DNA from 2 places in the Clostridium neuense genome. Region 1 is predicted to be linked to the other one. Evidence: riboswitches for the same ligand, from Rfam matches in the RefSeq annotation. Region 1 holds a riboswitch; the other holds the start of a gene.
What was found. A riboswitch is a leader RNA that binds a small molecule or an ion and turns the genes downstream of it on or off. The one in region 1 is predicted to bind lysine.
Positions count from the first base shown of each region.

Region 2: it holds a riboswitch for lysine, as region 1 does, so the genes downstream of both, ACJDT4_RS10070 (amino acid permease) here and lysA (diaminopimelate decarboxylase) in region 1, are expected to answer to the same signal.

Region 1 is NZ_JBJIAA010000001.1:144,975-150,864, reverse strand. It holds gene ACJDT4_RS00695 (amidohydrolase) at 1-542, shown strand, start outside; gene ACJDT4_RS00690 (cation diffusion facilitator family transporter) at 687-1,874, opposite strand; gene ACJDT4_RS00685 (M18 family aminopeptidase) at 2,151-3,452, shown strand; lysine riboswitch at 3,513-3,686, shown strand; gene lysA (diaminopimelate decarboxylase) at 3,803-5,092, shown strand; gene ACJDT4_RS00675 (glycoside hydrolase family 94 protein) at 5,811-5,890, shown strand, end outside.
Region 2 is NZ_JBJIAA010000007.1:153,255-159,144, reverse strand. It holds gene ACJDT4_RS10080 (M56 family metallopeptidase) at 1-565, shown strand, start outside; gene ACJDT4_RS10075 (GNAT family N-acetyltransferase) at 971-1,459, opposite strand; lysine riboswitch at 1,652-1,826, shown strand; gene ACJDT4_RS10070 (amino acid permease) at 2,010-3,494, shown strand; gene ACJDT4_RS10065 (aspartate/glutamate racemase family protein) at 3,883-4,566, opposite strand; gene ACJDT4_RS10060 (hypothetical protein) at 4,742-5,125, opposite strand; gene argS (arginine--tRNA ligase) at 5,140-5,890, opposite strand, start outside.

The DNA of each region.
Region 1 (5,890 bases):
ATGTTGGAGTTATACACAATGTGGCAGCTAATGCAAAGGCAGCAAGGCCAGTAGCACCAGTGCCTAACATGATAGAAAGAGGCATAAAAGTAGGACTTGGAACAGATGGACCTATGAGTGGAAATCACCTTGATATAATTAATTTACTCGATCAATATACTAAAATTCAGAAAATAGCTACAGGTGCTAGAAATGGAAGAACTTCCTTAGAAGCTGTAGAGCTTGGAACTATAAGTTGTGCAAAGGCAATAGAAATGGGCAATGTTATAGGATCTATAGAAATTGGCAAGAAGGCAGACGTTATAATAATTGACACAGATTGTCCTAATATGCAGCCAATATATGATTATTATTCAGCAATAGTATATTCTGCTTATCCTCATAATGTAAGTATGACAATGGTAAATGGTAAAGTAGTAATGAAGGATAGGAAATTAATAAATGAAGATTTAAATAAAATAATTGATGAGACTAGAAAACTTCAGGATAAAATAAAAGAAGCAGTAGCTAAGTTAAACAATTTGAAGAAGAGTAGAGAGTAGAGTGAATGTGGATTTGCCTTTCGCTTCTCTCAGGTAAATCTTAGAACTTAATAGTGCCAGCTGCGCTGGCACTATATTTTAAGCGCTTCACTCTGCTCTCTACTCTTTCTTTCAAATTCCAGTTTATCAGTATACATCTCTACATTACAGCGTTTCAGTATAGTCTCTATCAATTGTTATTATTGTTTCATATCTAGGATGCATTCTTCTTATTTCGTTATCTATATTTTTTATAAGTTTATCTTCGGATGCTTTTGAAATTTTAACATCAAAGGTTATTACAATATCAAATAAAAGTTTTTTGTGCTCACCAGTTCCAACTATTCTAAAATCATGAAAAGAATTTACTTCTGGAAAGTTTTTTAGTATGCGGGCAACTTCTTTTTTAGCTTCAGTAACTTCTTTGGAATCTGTTAAAACAGGGTCCATGTGTATAACTATAAGCATATTTAGTTTTTCGGATATTTCTTTTTCGGCCATATCTATTTCGTCATGAATTTTCATTATTGGCACATTATAAGGAACCTCTGCATGAAAGGATGCCATTGACCTTGTAGGACCATAATTATGAATTATAAGGTCATGGACGCCTATAATTAAATCATATTTTATTGCAAGTTGCTTTATGTTTTTTACAAGTGTAGGGTCTGGTGCCTGACCTAGAAGTGGATTTATAGTGCTTTTCATTATAGAAAAACCAGAAAGCATTATGAAAATGGCAACTATAACTCCTACATATCCATCGACAGAGATGTGAAAAAATCTCCATACTAACAGTGAAATTATTACTCCAGAAAGTATAAAAACATCATTTAGTGCATCTGCACCAACAGCTGAAAGTGCAGAGGATTTTATTTTTTGTCCAATATATTTGTTAAAATGACTTAGCCAGAGTTTTAGAGGAATAGCAATTATAATTATAATAAAAGAAATTAAATTAAATTTAGTTTCTTCGGGATGTAAAATTCTTGAGAAGGAACTTTTTATAAACTCAAAACCCACCATTAGTATTATAGCTGATACTAATAGAGAGGAAAGATATTCAACTCTGCCATGGCCAAAAGGGTGATTTTTATCAGCAGGCTTGTTTGAAAGCTTAAAGCCAATAAGGGTTACTAAAGATGAACTGACATCAGCAAGATTATGAAAAGCATCTGCAATTACGGCAATGCTGTTTAATACAACTCCTATAGAAAGCTCAATTAAAAATAAAATAAAATTAACAATGAGCCCCATTATGCTGCTCAATATTCCATAATTTTCACGAACTTTTTTGTTTGAAATATCGTCATAATTTTTTATGAATTTTGAAATAACTAAGTTTGAAAACATAAAATCACTTCCTTAATATAATAATCGATTGAAAACTTTAAAGCTTAGTATGTGTGTTAATATATTACCATCAATTATAACATACTTCGTAAATATGCTGGAAAAAAATAAATGTATTTTGTATACTTATAGATGTATAACCCAAAACTTAGAATTAGTGAAAATTTTTTATAACATTTAAATTATTTAAAATAAATTGCAGTTTACAATGCATAAAGGATCATTTATCTTTCTTATATTGCAAAATGTGAACTGATCTATATGGAGGTTAAACAAATGGAAAGAGAATTAGAATATGCTGAAGAATTGATTGACTTTATATATAAAAGTCCAACACCTTTTCATGCAGTAGATACAATAAGCGATATGCTTAGAGATAATGGATTTATGGAATTAAATGAGGAAGACAGATGGGAAGTTCAAAAGAATGGAAAATACTTTATTACAAGAAACAATTCAGCCTTAGTTGCGTTTGTTGTTGGAAGTGGAGTTATTGCTAAAAATGGGTTTAAAATAATAGGAGCTCATACAGATTCCCCTACCTTTAGAATAAAGCCAAATCCTGAAATTGTTTCAGAAGGAGCGTATTTAAAGTTAAATACAGAAGTGTATGGAGGACCTATCCTAAATACTTGGCTTGATAGACCTTTAGCTTTAGCTGGGAGAGTGGCTTTAAAGGGAAAGACTGCTTTATGTCCTAAGATTAAACTCATAAACATTAATAGACCTATACTTATAATACCTAACCTGGCAATACATATGAATAGAAATATAAACAAGGGTATAGAGTTAAATAAGCAGGTTGATATGCTTCCTGTGCTTGGTCTTATTAATGATAATTTTGAAAAAGATAACTATCTTGTTAAACTCCTTGCCAGTGAATTGAATGTTGATCAGGAGGAGATAATTGACTTCGATCTTGTACTTTATGAATATGGTAAGGGTTGTATAATGGGAGCGAATAATGAATTTGTTTCCAGCAGCAGATTAGATGATTTAGAAATGGTTCATGCGGGAGTAAGTGCTTTAGTAAAGTCAAACGTATCGGAAATGACTAATGTTCTTGTGTGCTTTGATAATGAAGAGGTAGGAAGTTCTACTAAGCAAGGAGCTGATTCGCAGTTTTTATCTGATATACTTGAAAGAATTGTTATATCTTTTGGAGGCGATAGAGAGGATTTCTTTAGAGCGCTTAGCAGATCTTTTATTATATCATCAGATGCGGCACATGCTGTTCATCCAAATAAGGGTGAAAAAGCAGACCCAACTAATAGACCACATATAAATGAAGGACCTGTAATTAAAATAAATGCAAATCAAAAGTACACATCCGAGAGTAACTCTATAGCAGTGTATACTCAAATATGTAAAAGTGCTGGAATTCCATTTCAGAAATTTGTAAATAGATCAGATGAAACAGGAGGATCCACAATTGGACCTATAAGTTCAACTCATTTGGCTTTAAGGTCGGTTGATATAGGCACACCATTACTTGCAATGCATTCTGTAAGGGAATTATGCGGTGTTAAGGATCATTTATATGTTGAAAAATCCTTCGAAGAATTTTATAATATTTAAAAATAAGTTGTATATTTATGAGTATTATGCTACAATAAAAAAAATTGATATTAGTGAAACTACTAATGTAGAGGCGCTTTAAGTTAAGAGTAGCTGTTTTAGCTGGCAGGCAATTATAAGCAGTGAAAGGAACTTTTAGCCGAAGATGAATAAGCTGGCAGGTTATTTATCTGGCTTTATGCACAATATGTATAAGGCTGTCGCTTAGTTTTTAAGTGGAGAGCTACAAGGTTCACAAAGTTGTTTATTATACGGCAGAGTTGAACTTTGCCGTATTATTTTATATACTTTTGCATAATTATAACAATAAATATTTTTTTATGCATAAATTGATTAAAGAGGTGTGAAGATTGAAATTATTTGGAAGCATGTCAGTAAGAGATAATGAATTATATATAGGTGGTGTAAGCTCAAGTAATCTTGCTAAAGAATATGGAACTCCACTTTATGTTATAGACGAAGAACTTTTGAGAAGTAATTGCAAAAGTTATCGTAAAAGCTTTGGTGAGAATAATACGGTTGCTTATGCAGGAAAGGCATTTTTACCTGTTGCAATGTGTCAAATTATAAATGAGGAAGGGCTTAACCTAGATGTAGTTTCTGGTGGAGAATTGTATACGGCCTATAAAGCAAAATTCCCCATGGAAAAAATATTTTTTCACGGAAATAATAAAACAATAGATGAGATTAAAATGGGAGTAAACCTTGGAGTAGGAAGATTCGTTGTTGATAATTTTTACGAAATTGAGAAGATAAATGAAATAGCTGCAGGAGAAAATATAGTTCAAAAAATATTTTTGAGAATAACTCCAGGAATAGAAGCTCATACTCATGAATATATAAAAACAGGTCAAATTGATTCAAAGTTTGGATTTACACTTTCTAATGGAGATGCTCTTGAAGCTGTAAGAGAGGCTATTAAATTTAAGAATATTGAACTTGTAGGCCTTCATGCACATATTGGTTCTCAGATATTTGAAATAAATCCTTATTTAGAAGAAGTTGATGCAATGCTTACTTTTATAAAACAAATAAGAGAAGAAATAGGATATAATATTGAGGAACTTGATTTAGGTGGGGGCTTTGGAATTTATTATACAAAAGAAGATAAGCCAAGAACTACTGAAGAATTCTGTAAGGCTATACTTAATGAAGCGGACAAAAAAAGTGCAGAACTTGGAATTAAGCTTCCAAAGCTTATTATAGAACCAGGAAGATCAATTATAGGCAATGCTGGAACGACTTTATATACAATAGGTTCTATAAAAAATATACCTAATATAAGAAAATATATATCTGTAGACGGCGGAATGACTGATAATATAAGACCTTCTCTTTATAATGCTGAATATGAATGTTCAATTGCAAATAGATTTGATGCATCAAGGGAAAAAGTAACTATATCAGGTAAGTGTTGTGAATCTGGCGATATACTGTTAACAGATGTTGAATTGCCGGAAGCTAAAAGTGGAGATTTACTTGCTGTACCAACCACAGGTGCTTATGGATATTCTATGTCTAATAATTATAATAAAATACCTAAGCCTGCAGTTGTTTTAGTTAAGAATGGTACTTCAAAATTAATATGCAAAAGAGAAAGTTACGAAGATGTCATAAGAAATGAGTTTTCAATTCTATAAAATTAATGTGGTGCTATTTTTAGATAATTAATTATAATAATTTATAGATAGACAAGTTGAAAAGTTGAAATTGCAAGTTCCAAGTTTGCCATATTAAACTGGAATTTAACCCAGAGTACAGTGAAGGATGATTTATCTTTCGCTTCTCTCAGATAAATCTTTAATTATAGCTAACGATGCTTAGCTTTGCTAAGCGAGAAAAGCAGGTAATTTAAAAAAATTGGCGCCAGCATTAAGTTTAAGACTATCTATAGTGAAACGGAAGAAAGTTAACCTTAACTGTCCTCTGTCAATTGTCAACCAATACATGTTGACATAGCCAATATGTTCAAAAATAGAATTCGGCTAATTTTAATATTCCAAGTTGTTTATCTTTAAGTGGTACACAATTTTACAGCTAAAATTCCGTAGGTACGGAGGAATTTTTTCCTTGTACCACCGTGAAAGCAAAATAACAATGCTGAAAGAACAGTTTAAAAAAATTCTAATAAATCTTGGTAAAAAAATCGGAAAATACTTAGATATTTCAATTGTTTGACCGATAGGGAGTTATTGAAATATCTTAGGATTTTTCGATTTTTTTGCCTTAGATTTATAGAATTTTTTTAATGTGATGAAGCATTGTTATTTTGCATTTTTTTTTATAAATTAGGGAATAATAATTCAAGTTAGGATATATAGGAAAACTAAAATATAGTTGCTGAAAGGATGAATTGTTATGCCTTACGTATATTTATTAGCAATATTAGTAGCTTTAATCTTATTATATGTGATTATAATTTCATTAAAAAATAATTC
Region 2 (5,890 bases), on a different contig from region 1:
TAGCTGTGGTTCAGTTGCTGAAAAAATGGCTCTAAACAGCACTAAGAAAATTCCCACGAAAACATCAAGTTCTGATAATAAAACACCAGTTTCTGATAACAATGCTCAGGTCAAGGATACAAAGCAAAATACCCAAATAAAAACAAATACAAACTCAACAAGTACCTCAGCTAAAACAAATACAACTAATATAAGTGGTAAAGTCAAGCTATACGAAGGCACCTATTTTGATAATGCAGTCTATGGATCACCAGAGCATTTATTAAAACAATATTATGAAATTGCCATTTCCAATGTTAAAGATACTTCTTTTGACTTCACTGTATACAAAATGTTGGATTCAGAAAAAAAAATAAAAAAAGTCGTTTTCCTTACTAACACAGCTGTTTTTACAGATGACGGAACAAAAGCTACTTTCACTGGAAAGAATTATACTATTCACTTTACATTTCCAGATTACCATCACGCATACCCTGCTGTAACGGACATAGAGGTATCTGGATTTAAAGAATTAGAAGGCAAAACTTTTGTTAATAATGCAATACCAGGACATGAATTTGGTTAAATAATGCGAATTAACAATGCTTCGTCACATTAAAAAACTCCTATAAATCTAATGTGAAAAAATCACAAAATCCTTAGATATTTCAATAACTCGCTAAAAAAATGCTCAGACAATTGAAATATCTAAGTATTTTGTGATTTTTTCGCAAAGATTTATTAGGATTTTTTTAAATCGTTCCTTCAGCATTGCTACTTCACTTCCACAGTGGTGCAAGGAAAAAATTCCTTCGTACCTACGGAATTTCACCTGTAAACTTGTACAGTTCATCATATATAAATTCTTATATCAAAATAATATCATTTATAAGTTTTAGATTTATCTGACGAGAGGAAGATAAATCATCCTTCACTGTGAACTGTGCACTGATTAAGTTACTTCGCATTCTCTATAAATTCTCTATTACCCCTACAGTTTCAGAATCATATCATACCACGTAGCACCACCATGAACGGATTTGGATATGCCCTTATTTATATATCCAAACTTTGAATAATAGTGAATAAGCTTTTCCTTACAAGTGAGAATAACCCCCTTTTTTCCAGATTCTTTTGCATATTTTATCATGTGATTCATAAGCTGTGCTGCAATCCCCTGCCTTTGATAATCTGGTATAACATCAAGTCCAAAAATCGTCTGATAAGCTCCATCTTTAACATGAAGTGAAGAATTTTCATACAATTCATCATAAATAGTATTTTCATTCGTAACACATCCATTAATAAATCCAATAATTTTTTCATCATCTTCTGCAACAAAGAAACTATCAGGAAATGTTTTTATGCGACTTTCAAAGGATTCTCTCGAAGCTGCTTCTGCTTCTGGAAAACATATTTTCTCGATTTTTGTCACTTCATCTAAGTCATCAATTAATACTCGTCTAATTTTAATATTCATTTCTATGCGTCCCCTTCATTAAAATCATTTTTTTAATATTATCACCTTGTTTAGATAGAAATCAATAAATACTTATAGTAATTATATCATTTTATTAATAAAACCAATTAAAACTTTAAGCATGTACAAATACGCTTGACTTGACTTATTTTAAATTTCAGTGGATAATTGGTGATAAACTAAAAAGTACATAACTGAGGTAGAGGCGCGAAACTTAATAGTAATATTATGGATGTAAGCTAGATGAAATAATATGAAAGGATTTTTCGCCGAAGTAAATAGCTAATTGCTTTAATACTATTTGCTGGGCTTATGCAAAATATGTATAAGACTGTCACAAATGATTTTGTGGAGAGCTATTTTCAATGATAATATACGTTATTTCTTGTATTTGTTAAGAATATATAACTTTCGTATAAATGCCATGAATATGCTTTCATGGCATTTTTTATTTTTCAACTCTTTATATTATCTTAGTTATAGATAAATCGCTTCAAGGTGGTTTATCTTTAGTTACTTATAGAAATCTAAAACAACTTGGAGGATAATTATGAGTGAACAAAACAGTGGATTAAAGAGAAGTTTAAAGGCTAGACATTTAAATATGATAGCTTTAGGTGGTTCTATTGGTACAGGTATATTTCTTGCAATGGGTGATACTATACATCAAGCTGGTCCTGGAGGTGCACTTGCCGCTTATGGCTTAATAGGCATAATGGTATATTTTTTAATTACAAGCTTAGGTGAGATGGCAACATATATGCCAATATCAGGTTCATTTAGTACTTATGCTGATAAATTTATTGATCCAGCACTTGGCTTTTCACTTGGCTGGAACTATTGGTACAACTGGGCAATAACAATTGCTGCTGAGATGGTTGCAGGTTCTTTGATAATGAAATATTGGTTTCCACATGTACCAGGTATTTTTTGGAGTATGTTATTTTTAGTAATAATAGTAGGTTTAAATGTTTTATCTTCAAAGGCATATGGTGAATCGGAATTCTGGTTTGCTGGAATTAAAGTTGTTACTGTTATTGTATTTTTAGTAATTGGAGTTTTAATGATTTTGGGTATAATGGGTGGAAAAAGTATTGGATTTCATAACTATTTCATAGCTGGTGGTCCATTTAATGGCGGCTTTAAGTCATTATTTGCTATATTCCTAATTGCTGGTTTCTCATTTCAGGGAACAGAACTCATAGGTGTTGCTGCTGGAGAAAGTGAAAACCCTGAAAAAACTATTCCAAAAGCAATACACTCAATATTTTGGAGAATTTTAATATTTTATTTAGGCACAATAATAGTTATAGGTGCCATAATACCATTTACTACTGCTGGAGTTAAAACAAGCCCCTTCACAATGGTTTTTGAAAGAGCAGGTATAGCCGGTGCAGCTTCAATAATGAATGCAATAATATTAACCTCTGTATTATCTGCCGGTAATTCCGGTATGTACGCTTCAAGCAGAATGCTTTATTCAATGGCTAAAGAAGGTATGGCTCCTAAATTATTTTCTAAAACAAACAATAGAGGTGTCCCTATAAACGCTTTAATTTTAACTACAATAATAGCTTCTCTCTGCTTTCTAACTGGATTTTATGCTGAGAGTACTGTTTATGTTTGGCTAGTAGCAGCCTCTGGTCTCGCTGGTTTTATAGCTTGGGTAGGAATTGCTATATGTCATTATAGATTTAGGAAAGCTTTTATTTATCAAAATAAAGACTTAAATTCCTTAAAATACAAAGCTATACTGTATCCATTTGGGCCTATACTTGCATTAATAATGTGTGTAGTTATAATACTTGGTCAAGGGTATTCATGCATAACTCCTAATGGTATTGACTGGCAAGGATTAATTGCATCCTATATAGGTATTCCACTATTTTTTGCATTGTATATAGGATACAAAATAAAGCATCATACAAAAGTTATTCCTTTAGATGAGGTTGATCTGAGTTTTACAGAAGCTACTCAAGATAACTCTGAAGAAATGGAAACAAATTTGAATTTAAAAGAGTCCAGTAATATTTAATAAAAAATTGCGAAGTACGCATATTGAAGTTTGGGCATAAGCCCATATGATTTGAAAGCCACAAACTGGTCCTCTTAATAATAAATGCAAAACCTAAAAATTAGTTACATTAAAAAAGTCCTATAAATCTTAGTGGTAATTCTAAGCACGTGTTTGCTTGAAAGTATAGAAGGATAACGATCATATACGGGGTTTGGGATGTAATCCCATTATCCTTCTTTAACTTGTATTAGTCATCTATATATTAGTCCAAACCTCGTGCATGTTTACCCGCTGAAAAAATGCTCAAACAGATTGAAATATCTAAGCATTTTATGATTTTTTAACCAAGATTTATTAGGATTTTTTGTACCATTAATTTTATTTAATATACCAAGATGATGTTACTTCACAATATTTTTTCGATAGTAGCCTCTGCAAGACATTTTGAAGAATCTATAATATTGAGTTCTGTAGAAATTTTTTTCAAAATAGGATTTAAGTCTGTACATCCAATTATTATATCTTGAACATCTTCCTTTTTTACTTTCTCTATTAATTCCTTTAAAACTTCAACATTTTTGTCATTATCTTTACTAGTCTTTATATCTTTAATTAAATTATTTAAGATTACTTGCCATTCATTTTCAAAAACAAATTGGTGTCCATATTTTTTTATTCCTTTTTGATAAATTCCAAATTCATATGTAGAACTCGTTGAAAATAAAGTAATTTTTACACTGCTTGAAGGAAGCTTTTTAATAGTTTCATCTACAATGTTTAAAAGAGGTATGCTAATTGATTTTTCTAATTCTTCAAAATAAATATGAGCAAAATTGCAAGGCATAGCTATAAAATCCACACCTGTTTTTTCAAGCTTTTGAAGCCCTTCAATTATGGTTTCCTTCATTGCCTTATGATTTATTGGCCTATCAACATAAAAAGGTGTTGGAAGCGAATATATCATCATTTTAGGGAAATCAATATCGTTTTTCGCTCCATATTGCTTCTGACATTCATCTAAAACAAGATCTATAAATGGAGCCGTAGATCTTGGTCCCATTCCTGCTAATATTCCTATTGTTTTTTTCACACTAATTCATCTCCATTTCATTATTCCATCATATACCATTATATTTATTTTACTACATTATTCAAGTTTCCAATTCCCTAAATTTAACTTAAGACTAAAAAAACACCTATACATTTAGTACAGGTGTATCGGTAATATATTGTAATTGTATTTATTTAATGCTTTAAGATACTATTTATTTTTTATCCTTATCTCTATTTTTTACTCTATTAGGCTTAGCCTTTGGTCTTATAACTATATCATTCTTGCTTTTCTTTTTATCCATTCTAGATGCCGCTCCCCATCCCATTAGATCAAAAAACATGAAGAAGAATAAAATAAACAGTAACATGGATATATAATAAGGCAGCTGCTTTACTCCAAATTTAGTATAATCTATTTTAAGATTTGCCCCAACAATATTTGTTACAAAAAACATTATTACACCAAGTGCCAAGACTATCCACTTATTAATTTTAACCTTAGGAAGTACATAAATTCTAATAACAAAATTATAAAAAAACATTACAAGAAGTACCATTGCAAATAAACTAACAATAACCTTCAAAGAAAAACCCATTCAATTCCCCACCTTTACATTTTTTCAACTGTATTAATACCAAGCAAGTTCAGTGCATTTTTTATTACTATAGAAGAAGCTTTCACAAGCATCATTCTAGCATTTTTGAGTCCAATATCTTCTGTATTAATTATGTTACATGAATTATAAAATTTATTAAAAGCTTTAGCAACATCAATAACATATCTAGTTACTATAAAAGGTTCCAATTTATCTATTGCATTTAGTATTGCTTCATTGAAACCTTGAAGTTTCTTCACAAGCTCAAATTCTTCTTCTGAATTTAATTTACTGTAATCTATTTCTGAAGATGCTTCTTCAAACTTTCTTAATATGCTCTTTGCCCTTGCATAAGTATACTGTACATATGGTCCAGTTTCACCATCAAAGCTAAGCATTTCACTCCAATTAAATACAATATCCTTTTCTCTGCTATTTTTTAAATAAGTAAATATTATAGAGCCTATTCCAACCTTTTTAGCCACTTCATCTTTATTTTCAAGATTAGGATTTTTTTCATCTATTACTTCTTTTGCTTTTAAAACAGCTTTGTTCAATAAATCTTCAAGAAAAATTACCTCACCTTTTCTTGTTGATAACTTTCTATCTGCAAATTTAACAGTCCCAAAAGCAACATGAACACAGCTTTTTGCCCATTCATGACCAGCAAGTTCAAGTGTCTTAAAAAATTGTTTAAAATGAAGTTTCTGCTCAGCTCCAACTACATAAATACTCTTATAAAAATCATAAGTTTTCTTTCTATAT